Regions from separate parts of the Bacillus sp. UMB0893 genome, predicted to be linked through region 1. Evidence: riboswitches for the same ligand, from Rfam matches in the RefSeq annotation. Region 1 holds a riboswitch; the other holds the start of a gene.

Region 1 (5,671 bases):
GCTTTTTTCGCATTGAGTAAGGGATGGGAGCCTCCTCGGCTATGCCTGCGGGGTCTCCCATTCCCCTCTATTTCCCGCAGGAGTCAAGTGCCTTCCGCTACAATCCACTAAAGGTTTTAACCATTTTTTCTTAAAGCAAACAAACTTTACGAAAAGAGCCATATAAAAAAAGGCTATGCCAAAATGAATGGCATAGCAGCTTTTACGACTTATATAGATGGTCCGCCAAGTACTTCAATTTCTGTTGAAACATGATTGAACTTTTTGAAATTTTGTTTAAATTTCCCAGCCAGTTCTTTCGCTTTTTCATTGTAATCTTCGACGCTGTCCCATGTTTTAACTGGCTGCAGGACTTCGTCAGGAACACCTGGAACATGGAGCGGGATTTGCAAGCCGAAATTTTCATCTTTTACCGTTTCAACGTTGTCCAATTCACCTTCAAGTGCAGATTGAACCATTGCACGGGTATATTTTAATTTCATTCTTTCGCCAACACCGTATTCTCCGCCAGTCCAGCCAGTGTTTACTAAAAATACATTCGCCTGATGCTCATCGATTTTCTGCCCCAGCATCTCTGCGTAAACTGTAGCAGGAAGCGGTAGGAAAGGCGATCCGAAGCAAGTTGAGAACGTTGCCTGAGGTGATGTAATGCCGCGCTCTGTACCAGCAAGCTTGCTTGTGTACCCGCTAAGGAAGTGGTACATTGCCTGTTCTTTTGTCAATTTGCTGATTGGAGGCAGAACTCCGAAAGCGTCGGCTGTCAAAAAGACAATCGTATGCGGATGGCCTGCAATACTTGGCTGAACAATATTATCCATTGCCTCAAGCGGATAAGCTGCTCTAGTATTTTCAGTAAAGAATGTATCATCATAATCAGCCACTCTTGTTTCATCATCCAATACGACATTTTCAAGTACAGATCCGAATCTTATTGAATCAAAGATTTGCGGCTCTTTTTCGCGGGACAGGTTGATGCACTTGGCATAACAGCCTCCTTCGATATTAAAAACACCGGCATTAGACCATCCGTGCTCATCATCACCAATTAACTTGCGTTTTGGATCAGCCGATAGAGTTGTTTTGCCTGTACCAGACAGCCCGAAGAAGAGAGCTACGTCGCCTTCCTGGCCAACATTTGCAGAACAATGCATGGATAAAATTCCGCTTTCAGGAAGCAAGTAGTTCATGACAGAGAAAATTGATTTTTTCATTTCTCCTGCATATTCAGTTCCGCCGATTAAGATCGTTCTTTTTTCAAATGATATAATAATAAATGTCTCTGAATTTGTACCGTCAATTGCAGGATCTGCCTTGAAGTTTGGTGCAGAAACAATTGTAAATGGATCTGAATGCTGTATCAGTTCATCTTGGCTTTCTGGCTGAATGAATAGCTGCTGAGCAAAAAGATTGTGCCAGGCAAATTCATTTACTACTTGAATAGGAAGGCGATACTTCGTGTCAGCACCTGCAAATCCTTTGAAAACAAAGAGCTCATTGCGTTCTTTTAAGTATGAAATGACTTTTAAGTACAGTTTTTCAAATGAAGCTTCTGAGAAAGGCTGATTTACAGAACCCCACTCCATTTTGTCTTCTGTTGATTTTTCCTTTACAATAAACTTATCTTTAGGTGAACGTCCTGTGTAAGTACCTGTCGTTGCACGGACAGCACCCGTTGAAGTCAAGATTCCTTCATTGCGTTCTAATACTTTTTCAACAAGAAACGGGACTGATAAGTTATGAAATGCATTTTCCCCTTTGATTAAAAGATCTAGCTCATTCGTTATTTCTATAGAATTCATCCCATACCCATCCTTTACCTATATTTCTATTCTTTATTTTATTAATTAAGTAACTCTTCTCAATTAGTATAACACATTAAAATAAATAGTCTATACTATTTAACTTATTCTATGTAGAAATTGATGAAATGGAACAAGTAGCTAAATGTTTCTGATGAAAATGATACATATATAATAGGAAGTGTTTTTAATTCGTCATTTGGTGGAAACATACAAGAAGGGAAAAGAAAAATCGAATGCGAAAACCTTGTCATTTTTTGTTGACAGGTTGAGGAAATATACGATATTATATGACCTTGAACGGATTCTCTTATCCCGAGCTGGTGGAGGGACAGGCCCTATGAAACCCAGCAACCTGCTTTATTTATTAAAATTCTCGTAAGTCAGAATTTTTGCGAGCAAAGGTGCTAACCTGATGCAAGGCGAAAGCCCTTGATCGATAAGAGCGAAAGGCTACGATTTTAGTAAATAACCTTTCCTCGCGGGAAAGGATTTTTTATTTCTATAAATATTTTTTGCCTGAACGTACTCGTGGATTCTCCTAAAACATGCCAACTGAATTATTTTGCCGAATGGCCAAAATATGAAAGGGAATGAGTTCCGTATCTTTTAACCTTTTGAGGAGGAAAACTTTAATGACTAAACAACGTCGTCTGTTTACTTCAGAGTCTGTAACTGAAGGTCATCCTGATAAAATTTGTGACCAGATTTCTGACTCGATTTTAGATGCAATCTTAGAAAAAGATGCAAATGCCCGTGTTGCTTGTGAAACATCGGTTACTACAGGTCTTGTTCTAGTTGCTGGGGAAATAACAACTTCTACTTATGTAGACATTCCAAAAATCGTTCGTGAAACGGTTAAGGAGATTGGCTACACTCGTGCAAAATATGGTTTTGATGCAGAAACATGTGCAGTACTTACTTCGATTGATGAGCAGTCAGCAGATATCGCTATGGGTGTTGACCAGGCGCTTGAAGCACGCGAAGGAAAAATGACAGATGAGCAGATTGAAGCAATTGGTGCAGGTGACCAAGGATTGATGTTCGGATTTGCTAATAACGAGACAAAAGAATTAATGCCGCTTCCTATTTCACTTGCTCATAAGCTTTCCCGCCGTTTAACAGAAGTACGCAAAGAAGAGATTCTTCCGTATCTTCGTCCAGACGGTAAAACGCAAGTAACAGTTGAGTATGATGAAAATGACAAGCCGGTTCGAATTGATACAATTGTTATTTCAACTCAGCATCATCCTGAAATCTCTTTAGAGCAAATTCAGCGTAATGTGAAAGAGTATGTTATTAATCCAGTTGTACCAAAAGAGTTGATTGATGAAGAAACAAAATACTTCATCAACCCGACTGGCCGATTTGTTATCGGCGGACCACAAGGTGATGCAGGCTTAACTGGCCGTAAAATCATCGTTGATACGTACGGCGGATACGCTCGTCACGGCGGAGGGGCATTCTCAGGAAAAGATCCTACAAAAGTTGACCGTTCTGCAGCATATGCAGCACGTTATGTAGCTAAGAACATCGTTGCAGCAGGTTTAGCTGATAAATGTGAAGTTCAGCTTGCTTATGCAATTGGTGTTGCTCAGCCAGTATCGATCGCAATCGATACATTTGGAACTGGCCAAGTGAAGGAAGATGTTTTAGTTGATGTTGTTCGCGCTAACTTTGATCTTCGTCCAGCAGGAATCATTAACATGCTGAACTTGCGTCGTCCGATCTACAAACAAACAGCTGCTTACGGTCATTTTGGCCGTAACGATCTTGACCTTCCATGGGAAAGAACGGATAAAGCGGAAGCCCTTAAAGAGCAAGCTTTAAATCAATAATAGTATAAAAGATGAGACACTGCGAAAGCAGTTCTCGTCTTTTTTTTATGAAAATGATAACCCAAGGTCCTAGGATTCCAAAAATCTTTCAGTGAAGTACTAAAATACGAGGTGAAAAGATATTTGGTTTGCCAACCATCTTAGCATTCTCAGCCGAATTGTGCCCGGAACTCGGAAAAACAAAAACCAGGTGCATAATAGAAATAGAGCGGAATGGTACCATGGAACCAGATAAAGACGAAATCCAGGTACCCAATAGAGGAGAATGGTGCCCTAGAAATCGGAAAGAGCGAAATTCAGGTACCCAATAGAGCGGAATGGTACCCTGGAACCAGATAAAGATAAAATCCAGGTACCCATGGAGGAGAATGGTGCCCTAGAAATCGGAAAAAAGCGAAATCTAAGCCTCCAATTTAGCAGAATGGTACCCTGGAAATCGGAAAAAGCCGTTCAGTCCTTCAGGTATGGTCAGCAGGGCAAAGTCTTTCAGCCGCAGGGAAAACTACCCGTTATCAAGGTTGGTTTTTATTTTTTTTTAAAAGGAATTATGAGCACAAACACTTTATTTTATGAATTTATTGTTTTATTTTGTAAAAAATTGCAACAAAACCTTGCTTGAGTTCGTTTCACGTACGGATAGACTTTTTTGGAGGCGAATAAGATGTGCGGTTTTGTTGGAATTATTGATTATCGTAAACAGGCAAGTGATATAAATTTTGATACATTCATTGAGAAGGCAAGCAGTAAAATAGAACACAGAGGACCTGATGATAGCGGGAGATATGAAGATGATTATGTCATGCTTGCATTTAGACGGTTATCTATCATAGATGTTCAAGGTGGGCATCAGCCGCTTGCATATGGAATTAATCAGCGGTACCAGATTGTGTTCAATGGCGAGATCTATAACTATATTGAGCTAAGAGAACTGGTTTATTCTCATGGCCGTGATTTGAATACGGATACAGATACAGAAATCATTGTGGCGCTATACAGCATTTTTGGAACGGATATCCTTCAATTGCTCCGCGGAATGTTTTCATTTCTCATTTGGGACAGGGAAAAACATTTTCTTTTTGGTGCAAGAGATCATTTCGGAATCAAACCTTTGTATTACATAGAAAACAGAAAAATGAATATGTTTGCCTCTGAGCTTAAAAGCTTAACTGATTTCTACAGGCATCCAAACATTAATGATGAAGCGTTTCAGCATTATCTCTCTTTTCAATATGTGCCTGATCCGAGCACGATGCTGGAGCATATTCAAAAAGTGCCTCCAGGTTATTTCTTTACAAAAAAAACAGGTGAGAGTCTAGTGCTTGAAAGGTATTGGAAGCCTCAAATCAACCCTGCCCGTCAATTAAATGAAAACCAGCTGAAAGAAAAAATTCAAGAAACCTTAATAGATTCTGTCAAAGTCCATATGCGCAGTGATGTCCCAGTAGGGTCTTTTCTCTCCGGAGGTGTGGATTCAAGTATTATTGCTTCTATTGCAAAAGAATTCCATCCTTCATTAAAAACATTTTCTGTCGGTTTTGAGCAAAAAGGCTACAGCGAGATCGATGTTGCGAAAGAAACGGCAGATGCTCTGAATGTGGAGAATATATCCTATATGGTGGGGCATGCAGAATTTATAAGAGAACTGCCCAGAATTATTTGGCATATGGATGATCCGGTTGCAGATCCTGCCTCTATTCCGCTTTATTTTATAGCAAGAGAAGCACGGAAGCATGTGAAAGTAGTATTATCGGGTGAAGGAGCAGATGAGCTTTTCGCAGGCTATAACATTTACAAAGAGCCAATTGATTTGTCTATCTTCGGTCATCTGCCGAAGGGATTTAAGCAAAAATTAAAGCAGCTTGCTACTGTCTTTCCCGAGGGGATGAAAGGGAAAAGCTTTATCGAGAGAGGGACAACAGTTTTGGAAGATCGATATATTGGAAATGCAAACATCTTTTCTGCTGCTGAAAAGCAAAAATTGATATCTATGGATATTCAATATAATCCAACAGACATTACAGACCATTTATATAA
Region 2 (5,671 bases), on a different contig from region 1:
TCAAAAACAATTTCGCCGTTTTCATAACCGGATTAAATTTAAAAAGAAGACCCATAATGCCTGCAATAAGAGGGATAAGAAGAATCCACCCCAAACCTGATATCCAGGTTGCCGCAACGGATAAAACAATAAACCATTGATTTGTTAATACAAGAGGTTTAGGAATTGTTTTCATAAAACCCCACCTGTCTGATTGGAATATAAGTATCTTACTCCTGTTTTTGTCATTTGTGAAGATAAATGCTTCAGGGGCGATTTCACTGCCCTAAAAATGCATGAATGAGGTACTCCTCGGCCACAAAATGCCATATTAGGGTACTAAATTGCTGCAAACCCCTGTTTGGCGCATTTTCTTCTGGATGGGGAGCTAACTTTGTGCGGCAAACTCCGGTTTGACGCACTTTCTTCTGGATGATGAGCTAACTTTGTGCGACAAACTCCATTTGGCGCACTTTCCTCTGGATGGTGAGCTAACTTTCTGCGGCAAACTCCGGTTTGGCGCACTTTCTTTTGGATGATGAGCTAACTTTGTGCTGCAAACTCCGGTTTGACGCACTTTCCTCTGGATGGTGAGCTAACTTTCTGCGGCAAACTCCTGTTTGGCGCACTTTCTTCTGGATGATGAGCTAACTTTGTGCGACAAACTCCGGTTTGGCGCACTTTCTTCTAGATGATGCGCTAACTTTGTGCGGCAAACTACGGTTGGTGCACTTTCCTCTGGATGGTGAGCTAACTTTCTGCGGCAAACTCCGGTTTGGCGCAATTTCTTCTGGATGATGAGCTAACTTTGTGCGGCAATCTCCAGTTTGACGCACTTTCTTATGGTTGAAGAGCACTCTTTGTGCACCAAACACCCACTTTGGTGCACTTTCTTCTGGATGATGAGCTAACTAAATCAGCTCTCCATTTTCACTGATCCAAAACGACAAATTGAAGTACTAAATTCTCGGGCTTTCCGCTTTCACATAATCTATTGACAGTTAAAAGCTGCTCGTGATAAGATCATTAAAACCAACTAAACCAATCAGAATTAAATAAATTATCAAGAGTGAACGAGAGATCTGGCTCCATGACTTCACAGCAACCACCGTAAGAACGGAAAAGGTGCTCCCACCAGCAAAGCATCGCGCTTTGGTTGATAAAGAAAAACCCTCTCTTTATTGCCAATGGAAGAGAGGGTTTTCTTTTATAATTGCTTGAATTGGAGGAACGAAAGATGAGTAAAACGATATTCCCTGTTCTGCCTGGTGCAGAAAGTTTTTTTCATAAAGGCAATGAGATTGGAATTTTACTGTGCCACGGATTTGTCGGAACGCCTCAAAGTGTCGGGGAACTTGGCAAATTGCTTGCTGATAAAGGTTTTACTGTCCTTGCTCCCAGGCTAAAGGGCCACGGAACACATGCTGAAGAACTTGAAAATTGCTGTTATTTGGATTGGTTTGAAGATCTGGAAAAGGCTTATTTAAAGCTGAAAAAAGTCTGCAAGAACGTATTTATTGCCGGTCAATCCATGGGTGGAACGCTTGCTGTTCAATTAGCGGGCAAACATAAGGAAATTAGCGGCGTTATAACGATTAATGCAGCCTTGGACGTACCTGGATATGAGTTTTTTCGGGATAAGACAGAGCCGCGCTTCATACCTGAAGGAAAACCAGATATAAAAGCGGAGGGAATTGAAGAAATTACTTACTCAGCTGTTCCTATCACTGCTGTTAAAAAGCTATTAGGCTTGATTACATTCACAAAATCAAAAATTGCCGATGTAGAATGTCCCATTCTTATTTTTAAATCTGAGGAAGATCATGTCGTTCCGCCGGAAAGCTCTGATTTTCTTTTTGAGTCCGTTTCTTCCCCAATGAAACAAATCATCAGTCTGACAAATTCCTATCATGTAGCTTCGATGGATTACGATAAAGAGATTATTGCGAATCAAACAGCAGATTATATTCGCATGTGCTGTCATCCGGAAATTGAAATTCCTGTAAGCCGATGACTTGCAGCTATAATTCCTGTTAAACTAAGAACAGGTGATAAAATGTTCTTAAAATCAATTCGATTAATCAAAGAAGAAGTACCTTCAATTAAAGAATATCCATTTTCCATTCCTGCCATTTCCAATTTGGATGAGATCAAAATTAAAAGTCCAGTTACCTTTTTCGTCGGGGAAAATGGCTCGGGCAAATCCACTTTGATGGAGGCGATTGCTTATCAATGCGGCTTTAATACCGCGGGCGGCAGCCACCATCTTTACGAAACGAGAAGCTCTCAATCGGACCTGGGAAGGTATATCAGGCTTGCCTGGATGCCTAAGGTTAGGAATGGCTTTTTCCTGAGAGCAGAATCGTTTTACCAGTTTGCATCTTATTTGGAGGAACTGAATGAAGATCCCTGGTCAGGTGATGTATTTGGACCGTATGGTGGAAAATCCCTTCATCATCAATCACATGGCGAATCATTTCTATCTCTTTTTCTAAATCGCTTCGGCACAAAAGCCGTCTACTTATTGGATGAGCCAGAGGCCGCTCTTTCACCAACAAGGCAGCTGACCTTGCTCCGCATCCTGCATGACTTAACAAAAGATGGCGACACACAGTTTATTATCGCCACTCATTCCCCCATCTTGCTTGGATATCCTGGGGCAAGTATCTTGAATTTCGATGAGGATCGTATTGCAGAAATCAATTATACTGAAACGGATCATTATCAGATTACGAAGTACTTTTTGGAAAACCGCGAGAAATTTTTGAAGGAGCTTTTCAAAGAAGAATAATCTGACTATTTACATTTTTCCTCTTTTTGGATAAACTATATAAAACATGAAAAGCATTGATAAGGAAAAGTATGTGAGTCGGACGTCTATCCAGAGAGCTTCGGGAGCTGAAAAGAAGCAAGAAATCCTTCACAGAAAATGACCTTTGAGCTTCACACCGAACATCATGACAACTGTCATCATCAGTAGGCTGTGACGTGGTGGCTGACGTTACAACAGCCTGCGTATCGACATTTTCTCATGTTCCGTACGAATGAAGACAGGTTATGTGAGTAATCTGTAAACTAAGGTGGTACCGCGAAATCAAACCTCGTCCTTAGACTTATTAAGTCTATGGACGAGGTTTTTTTGTTGGCTCTTTTCTAAGATTCATTATAAAAATTTATTAGAAAAAAGCACGAAATCCTCCTATATACGGCTTTAGTCGATATACGAATAAAAAAAATCTATGCAAAAACAGACCTTATGTTCAAAAGGAGGATAATGAAATGTCTATTTTTATTGGAGGAGCATGGCCTTACGCAAATGGGTCTCTGCATATCGGACATATCGCAAGTCTATTGCCCGGTGATATTTTAGCAAGATATTATCGTTTGAAAGGGGAAAAGGTATTATACGTTTCAGGCAGTGATTGCAATGGAACGCCCATTTCAATCAGAGCAAGGCAGGAAAATGTACCGGCCCAAGTCATTGCTGACCGGTATCATAAGGAATTTGCCGATTCTTTTCAAAAACTTGGATTTACCTATGACTGTTATACTCGTACAGATCACCAGCATCACCATCAAGCTGTGCAGGAAATCTTTATGACCCTTTTAGATAATGGCTTTCTTTATGAAAAAGAAACGCTCCAGGCTTACTGCGGTCACTGTAAACAATTTTTGCCTGATCGGTTTGTAGAGGGAACTTGTCCGAATTGTTCAGCTCATGCAAGAGGGGATCAGTGTGATGCTTGTGCAAGTATTCTCGATCCGCTAGATCTCATAAATAAAACATGCAAGCTTTGCGCTCATGAGCCCGCTTTAAAATTGACAAGACATTACTACTTTGAACTATCAGCTCTGCAGGAAAAACTTGAAAAGTATGCAACATCGGCAGAAAACAAACAGCTGTGGCGCGATAATGCCATCAAACTGACAAAGCGGTATTTATCCGAAGGGCTGCAGGACAGGGCTGCCTCAAGAGATCTTCCGATTGGCGTACCTGTTCCTATAAAGGGTTATGAGGAGAAAAAAATCTACGTTTGGATCGAAGCTGTTTCAGGCTACTTGTCAGCAAGCAAGTTATGGTCAGTGGAAAATCAGCAGGATTGGCAGCCTTTTTGGAGTGAAGGTACGAAAGCCTATTATGTTCATGGTAAGGATAATATCCCCTTTCACTCAATAATATGGCCTGGCATCTTGATGGGGATTGGCAGCTTGCATCTTCCAGATCATATCATCTCAAGCGAATACCTCACAATTGAAAAGAAAAAATTATCAACAAGCCAGAACTGGGCAGTTTGGGTACCGCAAATATTGGAGAACTATCATCCTGATTCCATACGATATTTTTTAACTGTAAATGCTCCTGAAAAAAGAGATACTGATTTTTCCTGGCGTGAGTTCATCCACTCTCATAACAGTGAGCTGCTCGGCGCATATGGGAATCTAGTAAATCGGACATTTAAGTTTATCGAAAAGTCTTTTTCATCAATAGTAAGGCCAGCGGTTCTTGACAGCGAAGTAGAAAGCAACATAAATCAGCTCTATCAAACGATTGGCAAACAAATCGAAAGCGGGCAATTTAAAGCAGCCCTCGACCATCTCTTTTCTTTTATTCGCCGCATGAATAAATATTTTGATGAGCAAAAACCTTGGATTTCTGTTAAAGATAACGCTGCTGCTTGTGAAAATACACTCTTCACCTGCACTGTCGCCATTGCAAACTTATCTATTTTACTGCAGCCATTTCTGCCATTTTCGAGCAGAGAAATTCAAGAATTAATGGGCTTGAAAGCTGATAAGTGGTCCTATACTCCGCTTGATTCAGTAATTGAGCTGAGCCAAGTTAAACCATTATTTGAACGGATTGATATAAACCGGATAGAAGAGGAAGTTTCTAGATTGGGCTCTTAAATCTCAGGAAGACCAGGCTAATGTTTGCCCGGTCTTTTTGAGATTCCCTCACTTGTTGAAAATTAAAAGCAATTAAAACAACCAATACAAGGTTCTTTGACGTATGCAGAATTTACTTGTATTCTTTCTTTAATAAGTTCAATAGATTAGAAAATTAAGATAAAAAGGATTTAATAGTAGGAGGAATGCTGCCTGAAGACGATAAAAGTGTCTTTACAGATTAAAATACTCGGGCTGGTTCTTTTATTGGGGTTATTATTGATCCTGCTGCTGACAGGTTTTTTCAGCTATATGGAAAGCAAACAAATCGAAGAAAATAAAGGAAGGATGGCACTGGAGTTATCAAAAACCGTCGCCCTCATGCCAACCATTATCGATGCATTTCAATCTGACAATCCTTCCGAAACGATCCAGCCTTTAGCAGAAGAGATCAGGAAACAAACAGGCGCTGAGTTCATTGTAGTAGGGAATAAAAATGGCATTCGTTATTCACATCCCATGAAGTCAGAAATTGGGAAAAAAATGACGGGAGGAGATAACGATAGAGCCATTCTTAAAGGGGAGTTTTATGTTTCAAAAGCGAGCGGATCACTCGGACCGTCTCTTAGAGGGAAATCTCCTATTTTTAACAAACAGGGAGAGATTATCGGTCTCGTTTCAGCAGGATTTTTATTAGAAGACATCAACCAGCAAATCATGAAGAATTTCATTAAAGTTCTGCTTGTTTCTCTCTTTGCCCTTTTTATATCTGTGCTCGGAAGCATTTTGCTGTCAAGCAATATCC

The links. A riboswitch is a leader RNA that binds a small molecule or an ion and turns the genes downstream of it on or off. The one in region 1 is predicted to bind S-adenosylmethionine.
Region 2: it holds a riboswitch for S-adenosylmethionine, as region 1 does, so the genes downstream of both, CYJ36_RS14505 (alpha/beta hydrolase) here and metK (methionine adenosyltransferase) in region 1, are expected to answer to the same signal.

What each region holds. Positions count from the first base shown of each region.
Region 1 covers NZ_PKLB01000002.1:52,561-58,231, forward strand. Annotated here, with positions in the region: gene pckA (phosphoenolpyruvate carboxykinase (ATP)) at 210-1,799, opposite strand; SAM riboswitch class I at 2,107-2,245, shown strand; gene metK (methionine adenosyltransferase) at 2,435-3,637, shown strand; gene asnB (asparagine synthase (glutamine-hydrolyzing)) at 4,299-5,671, shown strand, end outside.
Region 2 covers NZ_PKLB01000006.1:174,558-180,228, forward strand. Annotated here, with positions in the region: gene CYJ36_RS14500 (DUF4395 domain-containing protein) at 1-175, opposite strand, end outside; SAM riboswitch class I at 1,037-1,145, shown strand; gene CYJ36_RS14505 (alpha/beta hydrolase) at 1,217-1,993, shown strand; gene CYJ36_RS14510 (AAA family ATPase) at 2,036-2,770, shown strand; T-box leader at 2,818-3,091, shown strand; gene metG (methionine--tRNA ligase) at 3,181-4,887, shown strand; gene CYJ36_RS14520 (ATP-binding protein) at 5,080-5,671, shown strand, end outside.